2 regions of the Uliginosibacterium sangjuense genome follow, and region 2 is predicted to be linked to the other one. Evidence: riboswitches for the same ligand, from Rfam matches in the RefSeq annotation. Region 2 holds a riboswitch; the other holds the start of a gene.
The links. Region 2 has a riboswitch for S-adenosylhomocysteine ahead of metH (methionine synthase). Riboswitches for the same ligand answer to the same signal wherever they lie in the genome.

Region 1: linked by a shared signal. The riboswitch ahead of ahcY (adenosylhomocysteinase) and the one ahead of metH (methionine synthase) in region 2 are both predicted to bind S-adenosylhomocysteine.

The regions. Positions count from the first base shown of each region.
Region 1 is NZ_CP101132.1:938,183-942,976, reverse strand. It holds gene NMB43_RS04290 (EAL domain-containing response regulator) at 1-1,628, shown strand, start outside; S-adenosyl-L-homocysteine riboswitch at 1,659-1,759, shown strand; gene ahcY (adenosylhomocysteinase) at 1,830-3,239, shown strand; gene metF (methylenetetrahydrofolate reductase [NAD(P)H]) at 3,297-4,133, shown strand; tRNA gene NMB43_RS04275 (tRNA-Lys) at 4,205-4,280, shown strand; tRNA gene NMB43_RS04270 (tRNA-Lys) at 4,307-4,382, shown strand; gene NMB43_RS04265 (HD domain-containing protein) at 4,446-4,794, opposite strand, start outside.
Region 2 is NZ_CP101132.1:260,850-265,643, reverse strand. It holds gene NMB43_RS01240 (aldose 1-epimerase) at 315-1,220, shown strand; gene NMB43_RS01235 (hypothetical protein) at 1,280-1,771, shown strand; gene bamE (outer membrane protein assembly factor BamE domain-containing protein) at 1,809-2,267, shown strand; gene bamE (outer membrane protein assembly factor BamE domain-containing protein) at 2,361-2,861, shown strand; S-adenosyl-L-homocysteine riboswitch at 2,910-3,004, shown strand; gene metH (methionine synthase) at 3,105-4,794, shown strand, end outside.

The DNA.
Region 1 (4,794 bases), 680 kb from region 2:
ATGGCTTGCCGGCCGCCGGCTTTGCCGCCCTGCTGCACACGGGCACTGGCGAACCCCTGATCGGCCAGGCCGAAGGCCGCTTCGGCCACCTCGGCGGCCAGCCGCTCAGCGCGCTGGACGAGCCCGCGTTACGCCACTGCATCGAGCTGGCGATCGACGCGGGGTCGGCCCTGCACGACACCCCGGCGGGTCTGGTGCTGCATGTCGTGGGCGCCTCCGGGCTCAACCTGCTGGTCGTCGTCGAGCATGCTCCGGACCAGAGCACGCGCGCCCTGCCCCCGGGCCTGGACGACGTGCTGATCGGCTCCCTGCTCGCCTGCCTGGACAACCGTTCGCTGCTCGACCGCCTGCATCGCTACGCCTACTTCGACCGCCTGCTGAACCTGCCCAACCGGCGCAGCCTGTGCGAGACCATCGACGGCCAGCGCCTGTCCTCCGGCCTCGGGCCACAGACGCTGGCGCTGATCGACATCGACCACTTCGGCGACACCAACGAAGCCCTGGGCCCCATCTTCGGCAACTACCTGCTGCTCGCCGTGACCGAGCGCCTGAGCCTGTGTGCCCAGCCCGACTGGGTGATCTCCCGCGTGTCCTCCGATGTGTTTGCGGTGCTGGGCCCGGAAACCAGCGTGCAGCCTGACACGCTGCAAGCCCTGTTCCACGCGCCCTTCTCGATCGAGGGCGAAGAGAGCATGGTGTCCGTAACCTGCGGCCTGGCCCGCCTGGACGACGTGCCAGGCGATGGTGCCGCCGTGCTGGAAGCCGCCAGCCAGGCCCTGCGCCAGGCCAAGGCACGCCATCGCGGCCACTTCGCCTGGTACTCCCCGTCCCTCGCCGCACAGGCGCAGGAACGGGTGCAGATGCTCAACGCGCTGCGCTACGGCCTGAGTCACCAGGAGCTGTTCGTCGCCTTCCAGCCGCAGATCGACCTGGCCAGCTCGCGCGTGGTCGGCATGGAGGCACTGGTACGCTGGCGCACCGCCGAAGGCCGCCTGATCCCGCCTGACCGCTTCATCCCGGCAGCCGAACAGTCCGGCCTGATCCGCGAGATCGGCGAGTTCGTGCTGCGCAATGCCTGCGCCACCCTGGCACGCCTGCATGCGCAGGGTTTCGACGCGCTGCGCATCGCCGTCAACGTGTCGGCCATCCAGTTCCGCCACCAGCGCTTCCTGCAGGAGATCGAGCAGGTCATGCGCGAGACCGGCATCGACCCGCACCGCCTGGAACTGGAGATCACCGAGTCGGTGGCGATGGAAGACGCCACCCAGCTCGGCGAAGCCCTCACGGAGCTGCGCCGGCTCGGCGTGCAACTGGCCATCGACGACTTCGGCACCGGCTACTCGTCGTTGTCGCAGTTGAAGCGCCTGTCCTTCGACCGTCTGAAGATCGACCGCAGCTTCGTGGCCGACCTGTTCGAGGGCGGCCCCCAGGGCAGCATCGCCAACATGGTCATCGAGCTGGGCAAGCGCCTGGGCATCCAGGTCATCGCCGAGGGCGTCGAGACCGAGGCGCAATGGCACACCCTGCGCGAACTGGGCTGCCACGAGGCCCAGGGCTACCTGTTCGCCAAGCCCATGCCCGAAGCTGAACTCCTGGCCTGGTTGCAGGCCTACCCCGCGCGGGCTTAGCGCCCGCCGCATCATCGTCTATAATCCAACGCTTCCGAGGAGCGCTGCGAGACCTATCCCCTGGTCCCAGGCTCGGAACCTGATGCTGCCCCGTGGGCGCCCAGGCCCAGTTTCAACGGCGCTCACCTGTTCAACCGTGCCGGCCACGGGAAGACGGTGAGCACTGCCACCCTCCCCGCCGGCCACACTTCAGGAGTTCTCATGAACGCTGTGGCTGACTTCAATGATTACGTCATCACCGATCTCAAACTGGCCGATTGGGGCCGCAAGGAGATCAAGATCGCGGAAGGCGAAATGCCCGGCCTGATGGCCATCCGCGAAGAATTCGCCAAGACCCAGCCCCTTAAAGGCGCGCGCATCACCGGCTCGCTGCACATGACCATCCAGACGGCCGTGCTGATCGAGACGCTCAAGGCGCTCGGTGCCGACGTGCGCTGGGCTTCGTGCAACATTTTCTCGACGCAGGACCACGCCGCGGCCGCCATCGCGGCAGCCGGCATTCCGGTGTTCGCCAAGAAGGGCGAGACCCTGGTCGAGTACTGGGACTACACGCACCGCATCTTCGAGTGGGCCGACGGCGGCTACTCGAACATGATCCTCGACGACGGTGGTGACGCCACCCTGCTGCTGCACCTGGGCGCCAAGGCCGAGAAAGACATCTCCGTGCTGGCCAAGCCGGGCTCGGAAGAAGAGACCATCCTGTTCGCCGCGATCAAGGCCAAGCTCGCCACCGACCCGAGCTGGTACTCGGTGCGCCTGGAAAAGATCCGTGGCGTGACCGAAGAGACCACCACCGGCGTGCATCGCCTTTACCAGATGCATGCTCGCGGCGATCTCAAGTTCCCCGCCATCAACGTGAACGACTCGGTCACCAAGTCCAAGTTCGACAACCTGTACGGCTGCCGTGAATCGCTGGTCGACGGCATCAAGCGCGCCACCGACGTGATGGTCGCCGGCAAGATTGCCGTCGTGGCCGGCTACGGCGACGTGGGCAAGGGCTCGGCACAGGCCCTGCGTGCCCTGTCCGCCCAGGTGTGGGTCACCGAGATCGACCCGATCTGCGCGCTGCAGGCCGCCATGGAAGGCTACCGCGTCGTCACCATGGAATATGCCGCTGACAAGGCCGACATCTTCGTCACCACCACCGGCAACTTCCACGTCATCACGCACGACCACATGGCTGCGATGAAGAACAACGCCATCGTCTGCAACATCGGCCACTTCGACAACGAGATCGACGTCGCCTCGCTTGAGAAGTACCAGTGGGAAGAGATCAAGCCGCAGGTCGATCACGTCATCTTCCCGTCAGGCCGCCGCATCATCCTGCTGGCCAAGGGTCGTCTCGTGAACCTGGGCTGTGCCACCGGCCACCCCAGCTACGTGATGTCCTCCTCCTTCGCCAACCAGACCATTGCGCAGATCGAGCTGTTCACCAAGACCAAGGACTACCCGGTCGGCGTCTACACGTTGCCCAAGCACCTCGATGAAAAGGTGGCGCGTCTGCAGCTCAAGACGCTCAACGTGCAGCTCACCACGCTGACCGAAGAACAGGCCAAGTACATCGGTGTGCCGGTGGAAGGCCCGTACAAGGCCGACCACTACCGCTACTGATCCACATCAGGCCGACTGCCCAGGCAGTCGGCCTGCGACTGGAACCCTCTCCCGAATATGAGCAAGAAGATTCCCTTCAGCATCGAGTTCTTTCCCCCGGCCACACCAGAGGGCATGGAGAAACTGCGTGGCGTACGCGAACAACTGGCCGCACTCAAGCCAGAGTTCTTCTCCGTGACCTACGGCGCGGGCGGCTCGACGCGCGACCGTACCCTGCAAGTCGTGCGTGAACTGCGCGCTGCCGGCCTCGATGCCGCACCGCACCTGTCCTGCATCGGCGCCACCCAAGCCAGCATCCGCGAACACCTGGCGGAATTCCGCGAGATCGGTGTCAAACGCATCGTCGCGCTACGTGGCGACCTGCCCTCCGGCATGGCCGACCCGGGCGAATTCCGTTATGCCAATGAACTGGTGAGCTTCATCCGCCAGGAAAGCGGCAACGAATTCTTCCTCGAAGTCGCCGCCTATCCCGAAGTACACCCGCAGGCGCGCAGCTTCGAAGCCGACTTCAAGGCCTTCCTGACCAAGGTACGCGCGGGTGCCAACTCGGCCATCACGCAGTACTTCTACAACGCCGACGCCTACTTCCACTTCGTCGACGCCCTGCGCCGCGAAGGCATCGATACGCCCGTCGTGCCCGGCATCATGCCAATTGCGAGCTACACCAAGCTGGCGCGCTTCTCGGAAAGCTGCGGCGCCGAGATCCCGCAGTGGATGCGGCGCAAGTTCGAAGGCTTCGGGGATGATGCCGACAGCGTGCGCGCCTTCGGCCTGGACGTCGTCACCAGCCTGTGCGAGCGCCTGATCGCAGGTGGCGCGCCCAGCCTGCATTTCTACACGCTGAACCAGGCCGGACTCACCTCCAGCCTCGTCCAGCGCCTGGGCCTGGCCTGAAGGAAGAAGTCACGCTCGCGCGTTGACAACCCGCGAAGTCGCTCTCTATAATGCGCGACTTCGCTTCTGGCGGGTCGTTAGCTCAGTTGGTAGAGCAGCGGACTTTTAATCCGTTGGTCGCAGGTTCGAGTCCCGCACGGCCTACCACCAGTTGCGGAATCGAAGGTAGGTTTGGGGGTATAGCTCAGTTGGTAGAGCAGCGGACTCTTAATCCGTAGGTCGTAGGTTCGAATCCTACTGCCCCTACCAGGTACCAGGAATTCAAGCATCAAGGCTCGCTTCGGCGGGCCTTTTGCTTTTCTGCGCGTGGCATCAAAGGTGTTCGGTGTCCAGGCCGAACTTCTCGCGGCAGACCTGCCCAGCCTTGTCGGCCACCTCGCGCGGCACGAAGACATAGAAGCGCCAGAGGCTGGCGTAGCGCTCCTGAAGTGCCTGGATCTCGTTGAAGGCGATGTCCTGCGGATCATTCAGATGTGCAAGGCCGCGGCTGTTCTCCACCGGGACAGCGGCCTCTTTCATGACGGTCAGCGCCGGGCAGTAGAGGATCACCTCCTCGAAGGGCAGGCCCAGTGCTTTCGCGATCTCACGCTCGGCTTGCGCACGCGCGCTGCGTGACTCGTGATAACGCGCCACCCACTCTGCCCGCAGGCCGGCCGATACG
Region 2 (4,794 bases):
TTCCAGCGAAGGCTGGAATCCAGTGTCTTTCACAGACCGCCGCCCAAGCCACCAGCAAGGCCAAGCCACTGGGTCCCTGCCTTCGCAGGGACGACGGTCCACGCTGCGCATGCAGCGAGTTTCTCCAGCTCCGTAGGGTGGGCACGGCGTGCCCACGCGTCCGCTACGTCCCGGCCTGCGCAGGGACGACGACCGGCGTACGCTCGGCACGATCACGCCGACCCGCTCACACTTGTTTTGATCCAGCACGGCCACCCGCCGATAATTTGTCAGACAATAACGCAGTACATCCAACAAATTCCGGAGCCCGCATCATGGATCTGTCGAAGATCGTCAGCCTCGAAAATGCCGCGCAACGCCTGGGCGTGATCCCCGAACTGGGCGGCAGCACCGCCTTCTGGGAGGTCAAGCGCGAAGACGGCTGGCACGCCATCTACCGCCCCTGGGACCCGAGCGTGACGGAGCGCCGGGTCATCGGCAACTTCGCCCTGCTGCCCTTCTCCAACCGCATCAGCGGCGGCGGTTTCACCTTCGATGGCCAGTTCTACCCGATGGAACTCAACCGCCAGGACCCCTTCCCGATCCATGGCAACGGCTGGATGCACACCTGGGACGTGGTCGAGCACAGCGCCGGGCGCATCGTGCTGGCCGTCGAATCGAACAAGAAGCACGGCTATCCCTGGCACTACAAGGCGCGGCAGACCTACGCCCTGGACGGCGACACGATGACGATGCGCATCGACGTCACCCACCTGGGCGACCAGCCGCTGCCCTATGGCCTGGCCTGGCACCCCTTCCAGTTGCGTGGCGCCGACGAAGGCGGCCCGCGCCTGCAGTTCAAGGCCGACGGCTACTGGCAGGCGACCGGCGACTCGCTGCCCACCGAGCATGTGAAGGGCCTGCCTGAGGGCTGGGACTTCAACACCCTCACCCGCCTGGGCCACGGCAAGATCGACAACAACTTCTCCGGCTGGGACGGCCGCATGCTCATGGAGCGCGACGACATCAACCTGCGCCTGGCGTGGGAGACCACCGAGCCGGCCGGGCTGGAGCTGTCCATCCTGTTCCGCCCCGAAAACCAGCCTTTCTTCTGCTTCGAGCCGATCACCCACATCACCGACGCCATCAACCGCCCGGGCATGCCAGGCCTGCGCGTGCTCAAGCAAGGGGAGAGCATGGCGCTGGAGGTGCGGCAGACGCTCTCGCGCCTGCGCGCCTGAGTGACAGCGGGGCGCACAGGGGGCCTATACTGTGCGCCTTTCCAATCCGGAGTCATCACATGATCCGCTCGCTGCTCCCCCTCGCGCTGGCCCTCGCATTCGCCGGTTGTGCTTCCACTGCGTCCAACGTCTACCGCCTGCCCGCACAGCCCGTAGGCACCTCGGACGCCGCCCTGCGCAGCTTCGCCGGCGAGCCGCAGCGCGTCGTCAGCAAGGCTGATGGCACGCGCCAACTGGTCTACTCGACCCAGCCCGGCGGCACCCAGTGCTTCCTCGTCACGCAAGACAAGGACGGCAAGCTGGCGAGCGTGGAAGACACCTTGTCCCAGGCCGGCCGCGACAAGATCGTCAAGGGCATGAGCCGCCAGGCCCTGTTCGAGCGCCTGTGCGATCCGATCGAGCGCCTGCTGACCGCCCACCCCTACGAAGTGCTGAGCTGGAACATGGAAGGCCTATCCTCCGACCAGCAACGCCGCTTCGACGTCTACATCCAGAACGGCGTGGTGCATCACACCGAAGTGCGCACGCTGTACTTCCAGAGCGTGAACTGAGCGCCTGCGCGGCATGCAGCGCGGGCGGCGGGCACTCATGATCGGCTTCCTCAGCAGCCTGCTGGCCGCCTGCACGCAGTGGAACCCCGGCGCCATCGAGCCGGGGCGCTCGACCGAAGCCGAGCTGCAGCGCCAGCTCGGACAGCCCGACTATGAATGGCGCAACGCGGCGGGGCAGCGCGTCATCCAGTTCACCAGCCTGCCCAACGGGCAGGAGACCTGGGCCGCCACGCTGGATGCGAACGGCGTGGTCGGCGAGTGGCGCCAGCTCGTGACGCCCGAGAACTTCCAGCGCGTGGCGCGCGGCATGACGCAGGACGAAGTGCAGCAACTACTGGGCCGCCCGATCAGCAAGCAGGCCTACGCGCTCAAGCAACAGGTGGTGTGGGACTGGCCCTTCCATGTCGGCGGCCAGGAGATGCGCTTCCACGTGCATTTCGACGCCGACGGCAAGGTCGCCGAAACTTCCAGCATGCCCTTGCAAAGTGGCGGCTGAGGGGAATACTGAGGGGAATAATTTCCGCTTCGGCGCTGTCTACACGGCGCCCACTCCCGCCGTGGTTCCTGCAGTCCCTCAGGAGATCGCCGCATGAAAAAGCTTGCCCAGCTCTGCCTTGCCTTCACCCTGCTGGCCCTCTCGGCCTGCGCCAACATGGACAACTTCCGCCGTGCCGTACCCGGCCAGACGACCGGCGCCGAGGTCATGACCATCTACGGCAAGCCCACCCGCATCTGGGACGACGCGGACGGCGGCAAGACGCTGGAATACTCCTACCAGCCCTACGGCCAGGCCTGCTACATGATCAAGCTGGACCGCAACGACAAGGTGGTGTCGCGTGAGAACACCCTTGAATCCGCCGGCCTCGCGCGCATCCAGAACGGCATGACGCAGGAGCAGGTCAGCCGCATCCTCGGCCGCGAGCGCAGCCGCATGTACTTCGACCGCATGAACGAAGACGTGTGGGACTGGACCGTGGACGGCGGCGGCTCCGGCTACATCATCCGCTTCAACGTGCATTTCAAGGACGGCAAGGTGGCCCGCACCAGCCGCAGCATGGTCGATCCGCGCGAATACCGCATGGGTCTGTGACGCGGCCGGCGGCTGTTCAAGCATTGAGCAGCCGCCTATAATCCGTCCCTCTCCGAGGAGCGCTGCGAGACCCCGTTCGTGTGGTCCCAGGCTCGGAACCCATGGCTGAATTCATGGGCCAGATTCAACGGCGCTCACCCTCCTGCTTAGTCCCAGCGGGGTGCGGGTGAGTCCGGTCCCACATACGGCTCCCCTTTCCCGCCCGACTACGCTGTAGACGTCCGCGACGAAAGAGAACGCCCCATGCAAGCCGACCGTACCGCCGAAATCACCGCCCTCCTGCAAGACCGCATCCTGATCCTGGATGGCGGCATGGGCACCATGATCCAGCAGTACAAGCTCACCGAGGCGGACTACCGCGGCGAGCGCTTCGCCGCACATCCGCGCGACCTCAAGGGCAATAACGACCTGCTGGTGCTGACCAAGCCCAGCGTCATCGCCGAAGTGCACCGCGCCTACCTGGATGCCGGCGCCGACATCATCGAGACCAACACCTTCAACGGCACGCGCGTCTCGCAGGCCGAGTACGGCCTCGAAGACATCGCCTACGAGCTGAACGTGGAAGGCGCGCGCCTGGTTCGCACGCTGTGCGACGAGTACACCGCGAAGAATCCCGCCAAGCCGCGCTTCTGCGCCGGCGTGCTGGGCCCGACCTCGCGCACGCTGTCCATCTCGCCGGACGTGAACGACCCCGGCTTCCGCAACATCAGATTCGACGCGCTGGTCGACGACTACTACGCCTCGGCCAAGGGCCTGATGGAAGGTGGCGCCGATCTGCTACTGATCGAGACGGTGTTCGACACCGCCAATGCCAAGGCCGCCGTGTTCGCGGTGCTGAAGCTGTTTGATGACATCGGCCGCAAGCTGCCCGTCATGATCTCGGGCACCATCACCGACGCCTCGGGCCGCACGCTGTCGGGCCAGACCGCCACCGCGTTCTGGCATTCGCTCAAGCACGTCAAACCCATCTCGTTTGGCTTGAACTGCGCGCTGGGCGCCAAGGAACTGCGCCAGTACGTGGCCGAGCTCTCCGGCGTGTGCAACACCTACGTCTCCGCCCACCCCAACGCCGGCTTACCCAACCCGCTGGCGCCCACCGGCTACGACGAAACGCCCGAGCAACTCGCGGGCGACATCCGCGAGTGGGCCGAGTCCGGCTTCCTCAACATCGTCGGCGGCTGCTGCGGCACCACGCCGGCGCACATCAAGGCCGTGGCCGACAGCGTCGCCGGCCTGAAGCCGCGTGCCATCCCGGCGCTCGAAGTGAAGCAGCAACTCTCCGGCCTGGAGCCCTTCAGCATCGGCCGCGACAGCCTGTTCGTGAACGTCGGCGAGCGCAACAACGTCACCGGCTCACGCGCCTTCGCCAAGATGATCATCGAGGGCCGCTTTGAAGACGCGCTGGCCGTCGCCCGTCAGCAGGTGGAAAACGGCGCGCAGGTCATCGACATCAACATGGACGAGGCCATGCTGGATTCCAAGGCCTCGATGGAGCGCTTCCTCAAGCTCATCGCCGCCGAGCCGGACATCGCCCGCGTGCCGGTGATGATCGACTCCTCCAAGTGGGAGGTCATCGAAGCCGGCCTCAAGTGCATCCAGGGCAAGGGCATCGTCAACTCCATCTCGATGAAGGAAGGCGAAGAGGCTTTCCTGCACCACGCGAAGCTTTGCATGCGCTACGGCGCAGCCGCGGTCGTCATGGCATTCGACGAGAAGGGCCAGGCCGACACCTACGCGCGCAAGACCGAGATCTGCAAGCGCGCCTACGACCTGCTGATGACGATCGGCTTCCCGCCCGAAGACATCATCTTCGACGCCAACATCTTCGCCATCGCGACCGGCATCGAAGAGCACAACAACTACGCCGTCGACTTCATCGAGGCGGTACGCTGGATTCACCAGAACCTGCCCTACGCCAAGACCAGCGGCGGCG